Regions from separate parts of the Gulosibacter sp. ACHW.36C genome, predicted to be linked through region 1. Evidence: riboswitches for the same ligand, from Rfam matches in the RefSeq annotation. Region 1 holds a riboswitch; the other holds the start of a gene.
The links. A riboswitch is a leader RNA that binds a small molecule or an ion and turns the genes downstream of it on or off. The one in region 1 is predicted to bind thiamine pyrophosphate.
Positions count from the first base shown of each region.

Region 2: another riboswitch for thiamine pyrophosphate. It lies ahead of M3M28_RS03270 (thiamine ABC transporter substrate-binding protein); the one in region 1 lies ahead of thiD (bifunctional hydroxymethylpyrimidine kinase/phosphomethylpyrimidine kinase).

Region 1 covers NZ_CP097160.1:2,029,080-2,038,298, forward strand. Annotated here, with positions in the region: gene thiE (thiamine phosphate synthase) at 1-633, shown strand, start outside; gene M3M28_RS09365 (3-oxoacyl-ACP reductase) at 630-1,421, shown strand; gene thiD (bifunctional hydroxymethylpyrimidine kinase/phosphomethylpyrimidine kinase) at 1,425-2,258, opposite strand; TPP riboswitch at 2,329-2,422, opposite strand; gene M3M28_RS09375 (MFS transporter) at 2,470-3,744, opposite strand; gene M3M28_RS09380 (formyltetrahydrofolate deformylase) at 3,767-4,648, shown strand; gene M3M28_RS09385 (DNA-3-methyladenine glycosylase family protein) at 4,702-5,631, shown strand; gene M3M28_RS09390 (tyramine oxidase subunit B) at 5,789-6,922, opposite strand; gene M3M28_RS09395 (anthranilate synthase component I) at 7,116-9,219, opposite strand, start outside.
Region 2 covers NZ_CP097160.1:729,250-738,468, forward strand. Annotated here, with positions in the region: gene M3M28_RS03235 (acyl-CoA dehydrogenase family protein) at 1-115, shown strand, start outside; gene M3M28_RS03240 (acyl-CoA dehydrogenase family protein) at 18-512, shown strand; gene M3M28_RS03245 (DUF6993 domain-containing protein) at 629-1,090, shown strand; gene ettA (energy-dependent translational throttle protein EttA) at 1,105-2,787, shown strand; gene M3M28_RS03255 (acyl-CoA thioesterase) at 2,787-3,323, shown strand; gene M3M28_RS03260 (hypothetical protein) at 3,320-4,057, shown strand; gene gdhA (NADP-specific glutamate dehydrogenase) at 4,107-5,453, shown strand; TPP riboswitch at 5,491-5,594, shown strand; gene M3M28_RS03270 (thiamine ABC transporter substrate-binding protein) at 5,643-6,695, shown strand; gene M3M28_RS03275 (ABC transporter permease) at 6,682-8,325, shown strand; gene M3M28_RS03280 (ABC transporter ATP-binding protein) at 8,322-8,993, shown strand; gene M3M28_RS03285 (rhomboid family intramembrane serine protease) at 8,899-9,219, opposite strand, start outside.

The sequences.
Region 1 (9,219 bases):
CTCACGGGCGACCGCGGCCTGCTCGCGACCGTCGATGCGGCCGTCGCGGGCGGCGTCACGACGGTGCAGTACCGCGAGAAGCGGCGCGGCGCCGAAGACCAGCTGCGCGACCTCGAGCGGCTCGCCGAGGTGATCGACGGCCGCGCGACGCTCATCATCAACGACCGCCTCGACGTGGCGATAGCGGCGCGCAAGCTCGGCATCCGCCTCGACGGCGTGCACCTCGGGCAGGGCGACGCCGCCGTGCACGAGGCCCGTGACGCGCTCGGCGCCGACGCCATCGTCGGCCTCACCGCAAACACCACCGCCCACCTCGCTGCCGTCGCGGCGCTGCCGGCGGGCACGGTCGACTACCTCGGCATCGGCGTGATCCGCCCGACCTCGACCAAACCCGACCATCCGCCCGCCCTCGGCGTTGACGGCTTCGCCGCACTCGCCGCGGCCACGCCGCTGCCCGCCGTCGCGATCGGCGGCATCCACGCCGACGACGTCGCCCCGCTGCGCGAGGCCGGTGCGGCCGCCATCGCCGTCGTCTCGGCAATCTGCGCAGCACCCGACCCCTCGTTCACCGCCCGCGGCCTCACCGCGGCCTGGCACACCGCATCCACCCCAACCCGAAAGGCCCACGCATGACCATCACCAGCGAACCCACCACCGCCCTCCCCCTCGCCGAGCAGACGGTGCTCGTCACGGGTGGCGCCCGCGGGCTCGGCCGCGCCCTCACCGAGGCGTTCGTGCGCGAAGGTGCCCGCGTCGTCGTCAACTACCGCGAGAGCGGCGAGGCGGCCGCGCAGCTCAAGGCGGCGCATCCGGGGCGCGTGGTGGCCGCCCGCGCCGACGTGCGCGACCGCACCGAAGTTGAGCAGCTCTTCGCCGCCGCCGACACCGCGTTCGCCGCGCCCGTCACGACGGTCATCAACAACGCCCTCGTCGACTTCTCGTTCAACGGCGATGCCCGCGCGAAGGCCGACGACATCAACTACGCCGACTTCGACACGCAGTTCTCAGGCACGATCCGCGGCGCGCTCAACGTGATTCAGGCGGCCGCCCCGCACTTCGCCCGCGCGGGCTCGGGCCGCGTCATCAACATCGGCACGAACCTGTTCCAGTACCCCGTCGTGCCCTACCACGACTACACCGCCGCGAAGGCGGCGCTGCTCTCGCTCACGCGCACCTTCGCCGATGACCTCGGGCCGCGCGGCATCACCGTGAACATGATCAGCGGCGGCCTGCTGCGCACCACCGATGCGAGCGCCGCGACGCCGGATGCGGTGTTCGACGCGATCGCGCAGGGCACCCCGCTGCGCTCGGTCACGACGCCGGCCCAGTTCGCCGACGCGGCGCTTTTCTTCGCCTCGCCGTGGGCGCGCGCCGTGACCGGACAGAACCTTGTCGTCGACGGCGGGCTCGTGAAGAACTAGCGCCTACGGGCCGACGACCGCGGGCGCGGGCCAGAGCTCGTGAAAGTGATGCACCGGCCCGTGCCCCGAGCCCACCTCGAGCTCGTCGGCGTGCCGCAGCGCGCCCGTCAGGTACCGCTTTGCGAGCTCGATGCTCGTGGGCACGTCGTGCCGCGGCAGCAGCGCCGCGATCGCGGCCGAGAGGGTGCAGCCCGTGCCGTGGGTGTTGCGGGTGCGGATGCGCGGGGCCGCGTACTCGCGCACGCGCGGCTCGTCGACGTGCCCGCTCGCGAGCAGGTCGCGGCTCTCCTCGCCCGTGAGGTGGCCGCCCTTGAGCAGCACCCACTCGCCGCCGCACACCCGCAGGCGCTGCAGCAGTGCGTGCATCCCGTCGACGTCGCGGGGTTCGGCCTCGGCTCGCGCGAGCACCGCGCCCTCGGGCAGGTTCGGCGTGATCACCGTGGCGCGCGGCAGCAGCTCGTCGCGGATCGCCGCCACCGTGTCCCGCGCGAGCAGGTGGTCGCCGCTCTTCGCGACCATCACCGGGTCGAGCACAACCGGCACCTCGGGCACCGTGTCGAGGCCGCGCGCGATCGCGCCGACGATGCCCGCGTTCGCGACCATGCCGATCTTGATCGCGTCGACGCGCACGTCGTCGAGCACCGCGGCGAGCTGCGAGGCCACGAAGTCGGGCTCGAGGGCGACGATGTCGCGCACCCCCTGCGTGTTCTGCGCGACGACCGCCGTGATGACGCTCATGCCGTAGGCGCCCTGGGCTGCGAAGGCCTTGAGGTCGGCCTGGATGCCCGCCCCGCCGCTCGGGTCGGTTCCGGCAATCGAGAGAACGTTGGGAATCATGGTCGGCCTCGGCTTCCTGAGCAGCATCGAGGACAGATGCTGCGCCAGCAAGCCGGCGCGTGCCGACGTGACAACGTCGCCGCGACATCCCTCCGCGAGTGCGAACTCGATCAGGTTCTCGGGTGTGATCTCAGCCCCTCGGTGGGGCACCCCGTGTCTTCGGCCAGGCTAGCGCACGCCGGGCCACCCTCGCTGGCCGCGGCTGCGCGAATCAGCGGATGCGCGGGGTTGCGACGCCCGCGCGGCGCTGCCGGAAGTCCACCACCATCATGCCCATGAACGCGCAACCGACGAGGGTGAGGAAGGCCGGCGCGACCGACCAAATACCGTAGTCGTCGAGCAGCAGCCCGCCGATGAAGGCGCCCGAACCGATGCCGAGGTTGAAGCCCGAGGTGTAGAGCGCGCTCGAGAGGTCGCGGTGCTTGCGTGGCGCCACCGCGAGCAGACGCGACTGCAGCAGAGTCGGGAGGAAGCCCATCCCGGCGCCCCAGAGGCCGAGGCCGACGATGACGAGCGGCAGCACCTGCGGCGCGAATGCGAGGCAGCCCGCGCCGAGCAGCATGCAGGCGTAGGCGACGGCGAAGCCGAGCGTCGAGCGGTTCGAGAAGAACAGGCCAGTGAGCATCGTCGCGAGCGCCGAGGTGATGCCGAATGCGAACAGCGCCGTCGCGAGCCACTCGGCCGGCAGCGAGACGATGCCGAGCAGGTACGGCGAGATATAGGAGTAGAAGGAATAGTTACCCGACATCGTGAGCGCACACAGCAGAATGAGCAGCGCGACGAGGTACATCGACCGCGCCGGCCGAGGCACGCGCGGCCCGTCGAGGCCGGTCTGCTCGACATCGCCGATCGGCTGCGGGGCCGGCACAACTTCGATGGCCGAGGTCTCGGGCTGTTCTTCGACCCGCTGTGGCAGCACGAACCAGAGCAACGCCGCCACGAGCACACAGAGGGCGGCGATCGCGAAGAAGGTCGTACGCCAGCCGAGCAGCTGTCCGAGCGCGGTGCCGAGCGGCACCCCGAGCACGAACGCGAGGCCACCGCCGCCGCCCGTGATCGACACCGCCTTCGTGAGCTGTTTCGACGTGACGAGCGCACCGGTGTACGACGTCACCGTTGCCCAGAAAACGCCGTGCGCGGCGCCGGTGAAGATGCGGGTGAGCACGACGATCGTGTAACTCGGCGCGAACGCCGTGCCGATCGTGCCGATCGCGAAGGCACTGAGCACGCCGACGAGCAGGAGGCGCTTCGGCACCCGCTGCAGCAGGTAGACGAGCGGCGTCGACAGGGCGACGACGGTAAACGCGAAGATCGTCATGAGCAGGCCGATCTGCGACTCGCTCGCGCCGAGGCCCGCCGACATGAGGGGCATGAGCCCCGTGGGCAGCATCTCGACCGTCACCGAGAGGAATGCCGCGGCGGCGAGCGTGATGAGCGGGATCAGCGGAAACGGCCGTTCTGGCGCGCGTGACGAGGTTTCTGGCACGCTCTGAGGCTACGCTGGTGCGGTGACTGACACGCCCTCGAACACCGCCGCATCGCCCGCTTCGCACCTCGTTTTGACCCTGGTCTGCGACGACCAGCCCGGAATTGTGCACGAGCTCACGGGAGCGATCACGGGCGGGGGCGGCAACATCGTCGAGCTGCAGCAGTTCTCCTCGCTCGACGCGGGCCGCTTCTTCCTGCGCTGCGAGGTCGAAACGTCATCGGGCCGCGCCGATTTCGAGGCCGGTATCTACGAGGTACGCGACGCGCTCAAGGCCGAGGTACACATCGACGAGGCGCACCGCCCGCTGCGCACGCTCGTGCTCGGGTCGAAGGCCGAGCACGCCGTGAACGACCTGCTGTTCCGCCAACGAGCGGGTTACCTGCCGATCACGGTGCCGCGCGTCATGGCGAACCACGAGGTGCTCGGCAAGCTCGCCGGCTTCTACGACGTGCCGTTCGAGTTTCGCCCCGTGCGCAACGCGCAGGAGAAGGCCGACTTCGAGCGCCGTGTGCTCGAAGTCGTCGAAAGCGACAACATCGAGCTCGTCGTGCTCGCCCGCTACATGCAGATCATCTCCCCCGAGCTCTGCGCGGCCCTCGAAGGTCGGCTCATCAACATTCACCACTCGTTCTTGCCCGGATTCAAGGGGGCGAACCCGTACCGCCAGGCCCACGCCCGCGGCGTGAAGCTCGTCGGCGCAACCGCGCATTTCGTGACGACCGACCTCGACGAGGGGCCGATCATTGAGCAGAACGTGCGCCGCGTCGACCACGCCGACACCGTGGCCGAGCTGCAGGCGATGGGCCAAGACGAAGAGTCACGCACCCTCACGCAGGCCGTGAAGTGGTTCGCCGAGCACCGCATTCTGCTCGACGGGCACCGCACGATCGTCTTCCGCTAGGCGCACGCGCGCGTCACCGACGCGGTGTCGGTGGCACGGAGGAGGATGGGCACATGAGCGATTTCCTCGAGCGCGAGTGGCAGCCGCCGCATGCGACCGACCTGGGGCTGACCCTGTCGGCGTTGCAGCACGGCGCTGGGGACCCAACCTTTCAATGGCTCGAGCGTGGCACGGATGCGCTGCTCACTCGTCGCTTCGGCGAGGCCACCGCGACCCTGCGGCTCACGCAGCTCCCGGGCGGCATGCTGCGCGCCCGAAGCTGGGGCGATGGTGCCGCGGCGGTCCTCGCGGCCGCACCCGAGATCTGTGGTGCCGCAGACGACGCCGCCGATTTCGACCCGCTGCTTCCCGAAGTGCGGGCCGAGTTTCGACGCTCGAGCGGCATGCGCGTGCCACGAACGGGCACCGTGTTTGCCGAGCTCGTGCCGATCGTGCTCGAGCAGAAGGTGATCGTGCAGCAGGCCACCGCGTCGTACCGGCGCCTCGTGCTGCGCTTCGGCGAGGTACCGCCGGGCCCGCTGCCGCCAGACCTGGCGGCCCGCATGCGCGTGGCGCCGGCGGCTGCGGCCTGGCGACGCGTGGCGAGCTGGGACTGGCATCGTGCGGGCGTTGACCCGGCGCGAAGCCGCACCGTCGTGCAGCTCGCCGAGCGTGCCGGCGCCATCGATCGCCTTGCGGCGCAGCCGGCCGCGGTCGCGCGCGAGCGGCTCGAGTCGCTGCCGGGCGTCGGTCGCTGGACGAGCGCCGAGCTCGCACAGCGCGCCCTCGGCGACGCCGATGCGGTGTCGGTCGGCGACTACCACCTGCGCAAGCACGTGGGTCATGCCCTCGAGGGCCGCGACTTCAGCGACGATGAGATGCTCGCCGCACTCGAGCCATGGCGCGGCCAGCGCTTCCGTGCCGTGCGCCTGCTGCTCGCGGCCGGCCCCCGCCGCCCGCGCCGGGGGCCCCGCCTCGAAAAGGTCGACTACCGCGCCTTCTAACGCGACGTCACTCGGCCGACGTGACCCAGCTGTCCCACATACGGCCCAGGGGGTAGATATCCCTGCTGTGGCATATCTGGGACAGCTGGGTCACGCAGCCAAGGCAACCCCGCCGCGAGCTGTCACGGACGAGATCAGGCGCCGGTCGAACGCCGCGCTAGACGAGCGCGGGCGTCTGCCAGAGTGGCAGGCTCGTGCCGATGCCGCGCTCGATCGCATTGCGGTAGAGCACGGTGCCCCACGCGACGTCCTCGATCGGCAGGCCGCCAACCGACACGAGCACGACCTCCTCCGGAGTGCGGCGACCCTCGGTGCGGCGCTCGACGACGGGGCCGAGCTCCTCGATGTCCCAGTGCCGGAGCTTGTTCTCTGACACGAGGTCGAGGAACTTGTTGCCGATGATGCCGACGTGGTGGTGCGTCGGGGTCGGGAACTCCATGCCCCACGCCTCATAGAGCCCGTAGGAGTCGACGACCTTGCGCACTTCCTGCGCCTCAAGGCCCTCGTCGATGTTCGCGGCGGCCGGCATCGTCACGAACGCGCCCGATTCGAGCCACTCGCGGCGAATCATCGGGTACGCATCGATGTCCCCCGCCTTCGCCGTCGTGCACACGGCCACCACGTCACAGCCGCGCACGGCGTCTTCGTCGCGCTCGACCTGCTCGATCGTCGTGATCTGCGGCACGAACTCGGCCACCCACGCGCGGAAGTCGTCAATCCCCTGTTGGCTGCGACCGCGCACCTTGACGGTGTCGAGCATCGGGCAGGCAACCGCGAGCGCGGCGAGCGTTGTGCGGCCCATGACACCGGGCCCAATGACGCCGGCAACACGTGAGTCGCTGCGAGCGAAGTGGCGAGCAGCCACTCCGGAGACCGCACCGGTGCGCATCGCCGACAGCAGGTTCGCCGACATGAGCGCGAGCGGCGCCGCCGTGTCGGTGTCGTTGAGCATGAACATGAGGATCGAGCGCGGCAGGCCCTTGTCGCGGTTCGCGAGGTTCGAGCCGTACCACTTCATGCCGGTCGTGCCGAAGGAACCCCCGAGGTAGGCCGGCATCGCGGTGAAGCGGCGGTCGTCGCTGTTCGCGGGCATGTTCTCGAACGGCGGGTCATCAGGGAAGATCATGCGGGCACCGTGCGAGTCATTGTTCGGGCCGGCCATGCGGTAGTCGCCTGCGGCATAGAGCGCGAAGGTCTCTTCCATCGCGTCGACGCAGGCGGCCATGTCCATCACTCCGGCGGCGATCGTGTCGTCCTCGGAGAGGTAGCGGAAATCAATACGCGTATTCACCGCTCGATTTTGCGGGCATTCGGTGAACGGTTGGTAATCGACGCGCCGCCGAAAACCCGCCAATTTTGACCGACTTTTCAACGCCCGTAAACCGAGTTACAAAGTGTCTCCGAAAACGCCTCTGATCGCGGGATTCACCGTACATTGCGTACACTCATCGGCCCGCCGAAACGGGCCGCCGCGACACGCCCGGCTAGCGCACCGAAGGCTGCGGCGCGGGGATGCGTTCGAGCACGGAATCGATGATGCGTCGGCCAGCCGCATCGCGCAGTGTCATCAGCGACTCGGGGTGGAACTGCACCGCGAACCACGGCTGCTCCCGGTGCTGAATCGCCATCGGCACGCCGTCGTCATCGCTCGCGACGACGTAGAGCTCATCGGGCAGCGTCGCCGGGTCGATAAAGAGCGAGTGGTACCGGCCGGTGACGATGCGCTCGGGCAGGGCGTCGAGAAAGCCCTCGGCCAGCCGCACCGCCTCGCGCTCCTTACCGTGCAGCGGGTAGCCGAGCTGACCGAGCGAGGCACCGAAGTATTCACCGATCGCCTGCTGCCCGAGGCACACGCCGAACACGGCGAGGCCGCGGGCGTCGACGGCCGCGAGGATGCGCGCATCCTCGAAATCACGCGGATTTCCCGGCCCGGGCGACATCACCACCAGGCTCGGGTCGGCGTCGTCGAGCGCGGCCTGAATGTCGGCGTCCGACAGCCCGCCGCGCGGCACGCGCACCGTGCGCACCTCGGCGCCGGTCGCGCGCAGGTAGCCGGCGAGCATCTGCACGAACGAGTCCTCGTGGTCGAACATGAGGATGCGGTGGCCCGCGCCGCTCGCCGCGACCTGCGCGGCCTCCGGCTCGATCGCGGTCGGCGCATCCGACCCCGCGGCAATCGCCTCGAGCAGCGCCTGCGCCTTCATCTCGGTCTCGCGCTCTTCGTCTTCGGGCGTCGAGTCGATGAGCAGGGTGCCGCCCGCGCGCACTTCGGCAATGCCCTCGCGGATCATCGCGGCGCGAATCGTGAGGCCGGTGTTGACGTCGCCGTCGGCGTAGAGCACGCCGAGCGCGCCCGCGTACCAGGTGCGCGGCGAGCGCTCGTGCTCGTCGATGAAACGCATGGCCCAAATCTTCGGCGCCCCGGTCACCGTCACGGCCCACATGTGCGTCGCAATCGCGTCGAGCCCGTCGAAGCCTGCGCGGAGCGTGCCCTCGACGTGGTCGACGGTGTGGATCACCTTCGAGTAGAGCTCGACCTGGCGGCGCCCGATGATGCGAATCGAGTCGGGTTCGCAGATGCGCGACTTGTCGTTGCGGTCGACGTCGGTGCACATCGTGAGCTCCGAGGCGTCCTTGTCGGAGTTGAGCAGGGTGCGGATGCGGTCGGCGTCCTCGATCGCGTCGGCGCCGCGGGCGATCGTGCCCGAGATCGGCGCGGTCTCGACACGCGTGCCCTGCACGCGCACAAACATCTCGGGGCTCGCGGTGACGAGAAACTCGTTGTCGCCGAGGTTCATGAGCGCGCCGTAGGGCGCGGGGTTGTCGCGCACGAGAGTGCGGAAAACCTGCGCCGGCGAGGTGCGCACGGGCCGGCGGAACGCCTGGCCTGGCACGACCTCGAATAGGTCGCCGCGGGCGAACGAGTGCTTCGCCTCGCGCACGAGCGCGGCGTACTCCCCCGGCTCGTGGTCGCGGCTCGCCTCGGCCGAGGCTGGCGCGGGCATGAACGGCGACACCGTCTCGTCGCGGGCGACGCCGACGGTCGAGGCACCGGCGTACGCAAAGTCGAAGTCATAGCGGCGCGCGTCGCCGCGCTGCCGATCGACCGCGAGGATGCTGTCGGGCAAGTACACCGCGAGGTCGCGCTGCTCGCCACCCGCGGGCTCGGCGAGGGTCTCGATCTGCCGCACGAGGTCGTAGCCGAACGCGCCGTAGAGGCCGAAGTGCCGGCCGGAGTCCTTCGGCAACTGCTCGAGAATGACGCGCAACACCGTGAAGCTCGACCGGCGCCGCGTGCGCTGCTCCTCCGGCAGCAGCTCGTCGCGCTGCGGGGCGACACGGATGCGCGTGTCGGTCTCGTCGACCCGCTCCACCTCGATGCCGTCGGCCGCCTCGAGCGCGTCGGTGAAGCACGCGAGCGGTATCCGCCCGCGGTCGTTGAGCGCGCGCATCCGCAGTTCAAACCCGCGGCCCTCGAGCGAGAGCGGAGGGTCGATGAAGCCGATGTCCCATCGCGTGTAACGGCCCGGGTATTCGACGCCCGACGCGAGGATAACCCCCGCGCGCTCGTCGAGCCCGGCAACGATC
Region 2 (9,219 bases), 1.3 Mb from region 1:
TCCCGGCACTCCAGTCCGTGTTCAACAACTTCTATCTCGGCATCGCCGAGGGCGCGCTCGAGACGGCCGCGGCCTACACCCGCGAGAACACGCGCGCGTGGCCGTTCGGCGGTGAGCACAAGCAGCGTGGCGTCGAGGAGTTCTACGTCCTCGAGGGGTACGGCGAGCTCGCCTCCAAGCTCTGGGCCGATGCCGCGCTGATCGACCAGATCGACCACGAGATTAGCGAGATCCTGCACGCACCACGCGAACAGCTCACCGAGCGCGCTCGCGGCGAGGTGGCCGTGCGCATCGCCGCGGGCAAGCTGCGCATCATCGAGGACGGCCTCGAGGTCGCCACCAAGATCTTCGAGCTCACCGGCGCCCGCGCCAGCGCGAACAAGGTGGGGCTCGACATCTACTGGCGCAACCTCCGCACCCACAGCCTGCACGACCCCGTCCCCTACAAGAAGCACGAAGTCGGCATGTATGTCCTCGTCAACGAGATCCCGCAGCCGACCTGGTACAGCTGAGACCAAGCAAACGGGCAGCGGCGCAACAGAGGTGGCGGCCATGACGCTCCAGTAGTGTGGGTGCGTCATGGCCGCTTCCCGGCCATCGCCTCCAGAGAGTCGTTGAAAGGATGCGAGTGCGCACGTCTCGTACGCCCGGCCTGATCCGCCTGCTTGTGACCGCGGCGGCAGCGACCGCCCTCCTCGCGGGTTGTGCCAGCAATGCCGAACCCGAACCGAACGAGACGCAGGCGACGCAGAGCGCCGAGCCGACGTTTGACCCGAACGGTGGAGCCGAGGCGAACAAGGCCTACTTCGACGCGACGCTCGAGGACATGCTCGCCGACAACGACAAGGCGAGCTCGCACGACTTCGTCGACACCCTCGCGGATGCGGGCTTCGACAAGTCGAAGATGGAGGTCACGTTCGACAAGACCACCATCGACCTCGACGCCGACTACATCATCGTGTCGGTCAAGATGCCCGACGACCAGTGCCTCATTGGGCAGCGCAGCAGCAAGGGGTACGCCTCGATGGTTGCCGAGCCCATGAGCACCGGCAAGTGCCTCATCGGTAAGACGCAAGACATCGACTGGTAAGTAGACTGGAACATATGGCCGAGTACATCTATCAAATGGTCCGCGCTCGCAAGAAGGTGGGCGACAAGCTCATCCTCGACGACGTGACCATGTCCTTCTTCCCCGGCGCCAAGATCGGCATGGTTGGTCCCAACGGTGCCGGTAAGTCCACCATCCTCAAGATCATGGCCGGGCTCGACGAGCCCTCGAACGGCGACGCGAAGCTCACGCCGGGCTTCACCGTCGGCATCCTGTTGCAGGAGCCGCCGCTGAACGAGGAAAAGACCGTCCGCGAGAACGTCGAAGAGGGTGTCGGCGCCATCAAGGCGAAGCTCGACCGCTTCAACGAGATCTCGGCCGAGATGGCCAACCCCGACGCCGACTTCGACGCGCTCATGGAAGAAATGGGCTCGCTGCAGACCGAGATCGACGCGGCCGACGCGTGGGACCTCGACAACCAGCTCGAGCAGGCGATGGATGCACTGCGCTGCCCGCCCGCCGACGAGCCCGTCACCAACCTCTCGGGTGGTGAGCGTCGCCGCGTCGCGCTGTGCAAGCTCCTGCTCGAGAAGCCCGACCTCCTGCTCCTCGACGAGCCCACCAACCACCTCGACGCCGAGAGCGTGCTCTGGCTCGAGCAGCACCTGCAGAAGTACCCCGGCGCCGTCATCGCCGTGACGCACGACCGGTACTTCCTCGACCACGTCGCCCAGTGGATCGCCGAGGTCGACCGCGGTCGCCTCTACCCCTACGAAGGCAACTACTCGACCTACCTCGAGAAGAAGCAGGAACGCCTGCAGATTCAGGGCAAGAAGGATGCGAAGCTCGCGAAGCGTCTTGCCGAAGAACTCGAGTGGGTCCGCTCGAACTCGAAGGGTCGCCAGGCGAAGTCGAAGGCGCGTCTCGCGCGCTACGAAGAGATGGCTGCCGAGGCCGAGCGCACCCGCAAGCTCGACTTCGAAGAGATCCAGATTCCGCCGGGGCCGCGCCTCGGCAACATCATCATCGAGGCGAAGGATCTCAAGAAGGGCTTCGGCGACCGAGTGCTCTTCGAACACCTCTCGTTCTCGCTGCCGCGCAACGGCATCGTCGGCATCATCGGCCCGAACGGTGTCGGTAAGTCGACGCTGTTCAAGACGATCGTCGGCTTCGAACCCCTCGATGGCGGCGACCTCAAGATCGGCGAGACCGTCAAGATCTCATACGTCGACCAGGGCCGCTCGGGCATCGACTCCGAGAAGTCGGTCTGGGAGGTCGTCTCCGACGGTCTCGACTACATCCAGGTCGGCCAGGTCGAGATCCCGTCGCGTGCCTACGCGTCGTCGTTCGGCTTCAAGGGCCCCGACCAGCAGAAGAAGGCCGGCGTGCTCTCGGGTGGTGAGCGCAACCGTCTCAATCTCGCGCTCACGCTCAAGCAGGGCGGCAACCTGCTGCTGCTTGACGAGCCGACGAACGACCTCGACGTCGAGACCCTCTCGAGCCTCGAGAACGCGCTGCTCGAGTTCCCCGGCTGCGCCGTCGTCATCACCCACGACCGGTGGTTCCTCGACCGCGTCGCGACGCACATCCTCGCCTACGAGGGCACCGAGGAGAACCCGTCGAACTGGTACTGGTTCGAGGGCAACTTCGAGGGCTACGAGGCGAACAAGGTCGAGCGACTCGGTCCCGAGGCGGCCAAGCCGTCGCGGGTGACCTACCGCAAGCTCACGCGCGACTAATGTCGAGCGGCGCCCAGTGCTGGTCGAGCGGTGACGTCGACGGCGAGCGTCGCTACCACGTGCCGATTCCGGTGCGCTGGCGCGACCTCGACGGCTACGGTCACGTCAACAACGCGACCATGTTCACGCTGCTCGAAGAGGCCCGTGTGCAGGCGTTCTGGGTGGTTCCGCCGGAAAGTGGCGAACCACCCAGGCCGCTCGGCGTCGTGAACGCCGGCGCCGACGCCGACACGAACACGCTCATTGCCGCGCAGTCGATCGAGTACCGCGCGCCGATTCCGCAGCTGCACCGTCCCCTCGACATCGCGCTGTGGATCAGCGAGATCGGCGCGGCCTCGGCCGAGGTCTCGTACGAGGTGTGGAGCCCCGTCGGCGACGCCGAGCGCACGCTCTACACCGTCGCGCGCAGCACGATCGTGTTTATCGATGCGGCAAGCGGCCGGCCCCGCCGGCTGACCGAGGCCGAACGCGCTGCCTGGCGGCCGTACGTCGGCCCCCGGGTCGAGCTGCGCGCCGACAAGAAGCTGCGGGTATGACAGCCACCCTTCAGCTGGGCAACCCCATTGCCCGCGCCGACCTCGCGACCTATCTCGGGCGCGCGGGCCGCATCGAGGACTCGGGCGTGCGCATCCAGCAGGTCGCCGAAACCGGCATTGCCCTCTGGGTGCCGGTGCTTCGGCCCGCGGGCATCCTCACCGATTCGCCCCTCGTCATCGGCGTGCGCGCGCTGAGCGCGCAGGTTACCGGCGCCGACGAGTCCGACCGGCTCGACGGCTACTTCGACGCCATCGTGCCGTTGCGGGGCATGCTCGACCGGCTCGCGCGCGAGCCAGAGAGCGACGCGGAGGCCCGCAGCATCCCGCTGCCGCCCGAGCGGCTGCACGAGGCCTGGACCGGCACGCGGCCGCCGCTCGGCGGCTGGCACCGGGTCACGTCCCTCGACGCCGGCGTGCTCACGCGCGTCGCGGATGCGGGCATCGCCGAAATCACGCAGGCGACCGGCAACGAACTCGGCCAATTACTCGCCGAGCGGGTGCGCACCGATGTTTGGACGCGCATGCTGCCGGACGACGCGGTGGCGAGCGAAATCGCTGATCAGGATGCGCCCGATCGGCTTCCGCCGGCCGGCGCGGCCTTCGCGGCGCACGCGCTGGGGTTCCTTCGCGCCGGAGAAACTGGGACACTTTCGACGGCGCCCGGCTGGTGGCGCCTCGGCTTCGCGGCGGGCCAAGTGCTCGTGCGGCGCAGAAATTACGCCAGCGCGCACTAGGCTACAAAGGCTAGGGACGATAACCGAGAGGATCCACACCTTGACCGCAATGCACGCCACCATCGAGGTGCTCAAGAACGATGTGCTCGCCCGCAACGCCGGAGAGCCGGAGTTCCATCAGGCAGTGGTCGAGGTGCTCGACTCACTCGCGCCGGTGCTCGAAACGCACCCGGAGTACCTCGACCAGGACGTCATCCGCCGCCTCTGCGAGCCCGAGCGTCAGGTGATTTTCCGCGTGCCCTGGATCGACTCGAAGGGCAACGTCAACATCAACCGCGGGTACCGGGTTGAGTTCAACTCGGCCCTCGGCCCGTACAAGGGCGGTCTGCGCTTCCACCCGACGGTCAACCTCGGCATCGTGAAGTTCCTCGGCTTCGAGCAGACCTTCAAGAACTCGCTCACCGGCCTGCCCATTGGCGGCGGTAAGGGCGGCAGCGACTTCGACCCGCACGGCCGCAGCGACCGCGACATCATGGCGTTCTGCCAGTCGTTCATGACCGAGCTCTACCGCCACATCGGCGAGTACACCGACGTGCCCGCGGGCGACATCGGCGTCGGCACGCGCGAGATCGGCTACATGTTCGGCCAGTACAAGCGCATCACCAACCGCTTCGAGTCGGGCGTGCTCACGGGCAAGGGCCTCTCGTGGGGCGGCTCGCTCGTGCGCCCCGAAGCGACCGGCTACGGCACGATCTTCTTCGCGCGCGAGATGCTCGCGACGCGCGGCGAGGACTTCGAGGGCAAGCGCGTCTCGGTCTCGGGCTCGGGCAACGTCGCGATCTACGCGATCGAAAAGGCGCAGGAGCTCGGCGCGGTCGTCGTGACCGCTTCGGACTCGAAGGGTGCGATTTACGACCCCGACGGCATCGACCTCGACCTGCTCAAGCAGATCAAGCTCGAGGAGCGCGGCCGCATCAGCGAGTACGCCGACCGCCGCAGCAACCGCGTTGAGTTCCACGAGAACCGCAACGACGTGTGGCAGGTGCCCGTCGACGTCGCGCTGCCCTGCGCCACGCAGAACGAGCTCGACGTGCACGCGGCGCAGACGCTCATCAACAACGGCCTCAAGGTCGTCGCCGAGGGCGCGAACATGCCGCTCACCGCCGACGCCGCCTCGCTCATGCGCGAGACCGAGGGCGTGCTGTTCGGCCCGGCGAAGGCCGTGAACGCCGGTGGCGTCGCCACGAGCGCGCTCGAGATGCAGCAGAACGCCTCGCGCGACCGCTGGACGTTCGACTACACCGAGACCCGCCTCGAAGAGATCATGGTCGACGTGCACGAGACCTGCCGCGCCACCGCGCAGGAGTACGGCGCCCCGAGTGACTACGTGCTCGGCGCGAACATCGCCGGTGTCACCAAGGTCGTCGACGCGATGATCGCGCAGGGCCTGGTCTAGGCCGATTCGCCGCTGCCCGCCAGCCGGGTAGGATGAACGACAACGACAGGGGAGCGCCGAGCGGCGCTGAGAGTGCCACACTGGCAGACCCTCGAACCTGATCCGGTTAGTACCGGCGAAGGAAGTCGAGTTCTCTCCATCCGGGCGCGACATCGCGCGCGGATGCCCTCCATGCGAATGGAGGACACAATGCTACGTCGATCATCCACCCGACTCACCTCGACCGCGGCCCTCGCGGCGACGGCACTCCTGCTGAGCGGATGCACGCTCGTCGGCGGTACCGGGGCGAACGAGCCGAGCTCGTCGGCCTCGGGCACCGTGACGATGCTCACGCACGACTCGTTCAACGTGAGCGACGAGCTCATCGCCGAGTTCGAGTCGGCGACCGGCTACGACCTCGTCATCACCTCGCCCGGCGACGCCGGCGTCGTGACGAGCCAGCTGCTGCTCGCGGGCGACGCCCCGGGCGTCGACGGCGTCTACGGCCTCGACAACTACTCGGCGCAGACGGTCATCGACGCCGACGTGCTCGCGCCGTACACCTCGCCAAACCTGCCCGCATCCGCCGGCGCCCTCACGCTCAGCGATGAGCTCACGCCGATCGACCAGGGACAGGTCTGCGTCAACATCGACCACGAATGGTTCGAAGAGAATGGCGTCGACGAGCCGACGACGCTCGACGACCTCGCCACCGACGAGTACGCGCCGCTGCTCGCCGTGACGAACCCACTCACCTCGTCGCCCGGCCTCGCGTTCCTCGTCGCCACCGTCGCCGAGTACGGCGACGGCTGGCAGGACTACTGGCAGCAGCTGCTCGACGGCGGCGCCAAGGTCGAAGGCAGCTGGTCTGATGTCTACTATGTCGACTTCTCGGGCGCCGAGGGTGAAGGCGAGTTCCCGCTCGTGCTGAGCTACTCGTCGTCGCCGGCCGAATCGGGCGGCACCACGGGCGTGCTCGAGGCGAGCTGCACGACCCAGGTCGAGTACGCCGGCGTCACGAAGGGCGCCGAAAACCCGACCGGCGCGCAGGCCTTCATCGACTTCATGCTGAGCGAAGACTTCCAGCAGGCGCTGCCCGAGTCGATGTACATGTACCCGGTTGACGACGCGGTCGAGCTGCCGAGCGAGTGGGCGCAGCACGCGAGCCTCGTCGAGGAGCCGCTCGACCTCGACCCGGCCGAGGTCGCCACCAACCGCGACGCCTGGCTGGAGGAGTGGAACACGCTGTATGAGGCGAGCTAGCTGGCTTGCGGGCGCAGTAGTCCTCGCGTTCCTCGCCATATTCTTTGGCTGGCCAGTGGCCAGCATGCTCTGGCGGGGCATCTCGAGCGACTCTGGCATTGACCTCACCGGCTACGGTGAGGTGCTTGCCAGCGCCCGCACCTGGCAGCTGCTCGCGAACACGGTCGGCCTCGCCCTCGCCGCCGCGCTCGGCGCGGTCGTGCTGGGGGTGCCGACCGCGAGCATCCTCTATCGCCGCCGAGTGCCCGGTGGAGCGCTCCTGCGCGGCCTCATCACCGTGCCGTTCGTGCTGCCCACCGTGGTGGTCGGGGTCGCCTTCCGGGCGCTGCTCGGGTCGACCGGCCCCCTCGGGTGGCTCGGGCTCGACGGCACGACGTTTTCAGTCGTGCTCGCGCTAGTATTCTTCAACGTCGCGGTCGTCGCTCGGCAGGTGGGGAGCTTTTGGCGCGGCCTCGACCCGCGCCTCGCCGAGGCGGCCCGCACGCTCGGGGCGTCGCCGACGCGCGCGTTCTGCACCGTCACGCTGCCGCAGCTCATGCCGGCCATCGTTGCCTCAGCGTGCCTCGTGCTGTTGTTCTGCTCGACCGCCTTCGGCATCGTGCTCACGCTCGGCACGCCAGCGCCCGGCACGCTCGAGACCGAGATTTACACCCAGACCACGGTGTTCCTCGACCTTCGCACCGCGGCGGTGCTCTCGACCCTGCAGCTGCTCATCGTCGTCGCGACCCTCGTGGTGTCGGCCCGGCTCAACCGGCGCACCGAGGCGCGCATCAAGCTGCGCGACAACCCCGAGCTCCCGCTGCGCCGTGGCGACGTTCCGGCCGCGGTCGTCGCCGCGTTCACGGTGTTCGGCCTCGAACTGCTGCCGCTCGCGACCCTGCTCATCCGCTCGGTGCGCGTCGACGGCGCCTGGAGCCTGCACAACTACGCGGCGCTCTCGAGCAGTGGCGACGGTTTCTCTGGGGGAGTGACCGTGGTTGAAGCCCTGCAACACTCGCTGCAGGCCGCGGTCGACGCCACCTGGATCTCGCTGCTCTTCGGCATTCCCCTCGCCCTGCTCCTGTCGCGGCGCGTGCGCGGTGCCGCAGCGGCCGGGCAGCGCGTGCTCGACCTCGCGATCATGCTGCCGCTCGGCGTCTCGGCCGTGACGCTCGGCTTCGGCTATGTCGTCTCGCTCCAGGCCGTCGCCCCGCAGCTTGCGCACTCCGGCACGCTCGTGCCGCTCGCCCAGGCGGTCGTTGCCCTGCCGCTCGTCGTGCGCTCGCTCGTGCCGGCGATGCGCGCGATCGACCCACGGCTCCGCGACGCCGCCGCGACCCTTGGCGCAACGCCCTGGCGCATCCTGCGCACTGTCGACGGGCCAGTGCTCGCGCGGGCGCTCGGCATCGGCGCGGGCTTCGCGTTCGCGACCTCGCTCGGCGAGTTCGGGGCCACGAGCTTCCTCGCCTCACCCGAGCGGGCGACCCTGCCCATCCTCATTGCCCGTCTGCTCGGCCGACCAGGCGGCGACAACTACGGCATGGCGCTTGCGGCGTCGGTGCTGCTCGCCGTGATCTGCGGCACCATGATGCTGCTCAGCGAATACCTGCGCCCACGCTCGGCCCGAACCACGATCGGAGGTGCCTGGTGACCAAACCGGCACTCGAACTGCGCGGCGTGACCGTGCGCTACCCCGACGGCAGCACGCCGGTGCGCGATATTGACCTCACGGTCGCCGACGGTGAGGTCGTTGCCCTGCTCGGTGCATCCGGCCTCGGCAAGTCGTCGCTGTTGCGCGGCATCGCGGGCCTCGAACGCGTCAGCGCGGGTGAGGTGTGGATGCGCGGGGAACTGGTCACCGAGCTGCCCACGCACCGACGTGGGTGCGGCATGGTGTTTCAAGACGGCCAGCTGTTTCCCTATCGTTCCGTCGCGAAGAACCTTGCCTATGGGCTCGAGGTTGCGGGCATGCCGAAGGCGCAGCGCCGCGAGCGCGTCGCGGAGATGCTCGAACTCGTTGACCTGCCCGGTTACGAGGATCGCGCCGTGCAGACGCTTTCGGGCGGCCAGGCGCAGCGCGTCGCTCTGGCGCGCTCGCTCGCGGTGACGCCGCGTCTCCTGCTCCTCGACGAGCCGCTCTCGGCGCTCGACGCGGACCTGCGGGGGCGACTCGCGGTCGATCTTCGCAATATTCTGAAATCGACAGGAACCGCCGCGATCTACGTCACGCACGACCGCCAAGAGGCGACGACGATTGCGGATCGCGTGGTCGATCTCGAAGCACTAGGGCAGCAGCCAGACCGCCGAACGCGCCCGTGAGGTGGCCCTGCCACGAGACTCCAGCGCCCGCCGCGAAGATGCCGGTGAGCATCGCGCCGCCGTAGAGCAGCACGATGACCACCGCGATGACGCCGAAGAGGAGGCGATGGCGCATCTCGCGGGCAACGAAGACTCGGGTGAGGAGGTAGGCGAAGTAGCCGAACACGAGCCCCGACGCGCCGACCGTGATGGTGCCCGGCGCCGTCAGGAAGAGGGGACCGAGTGC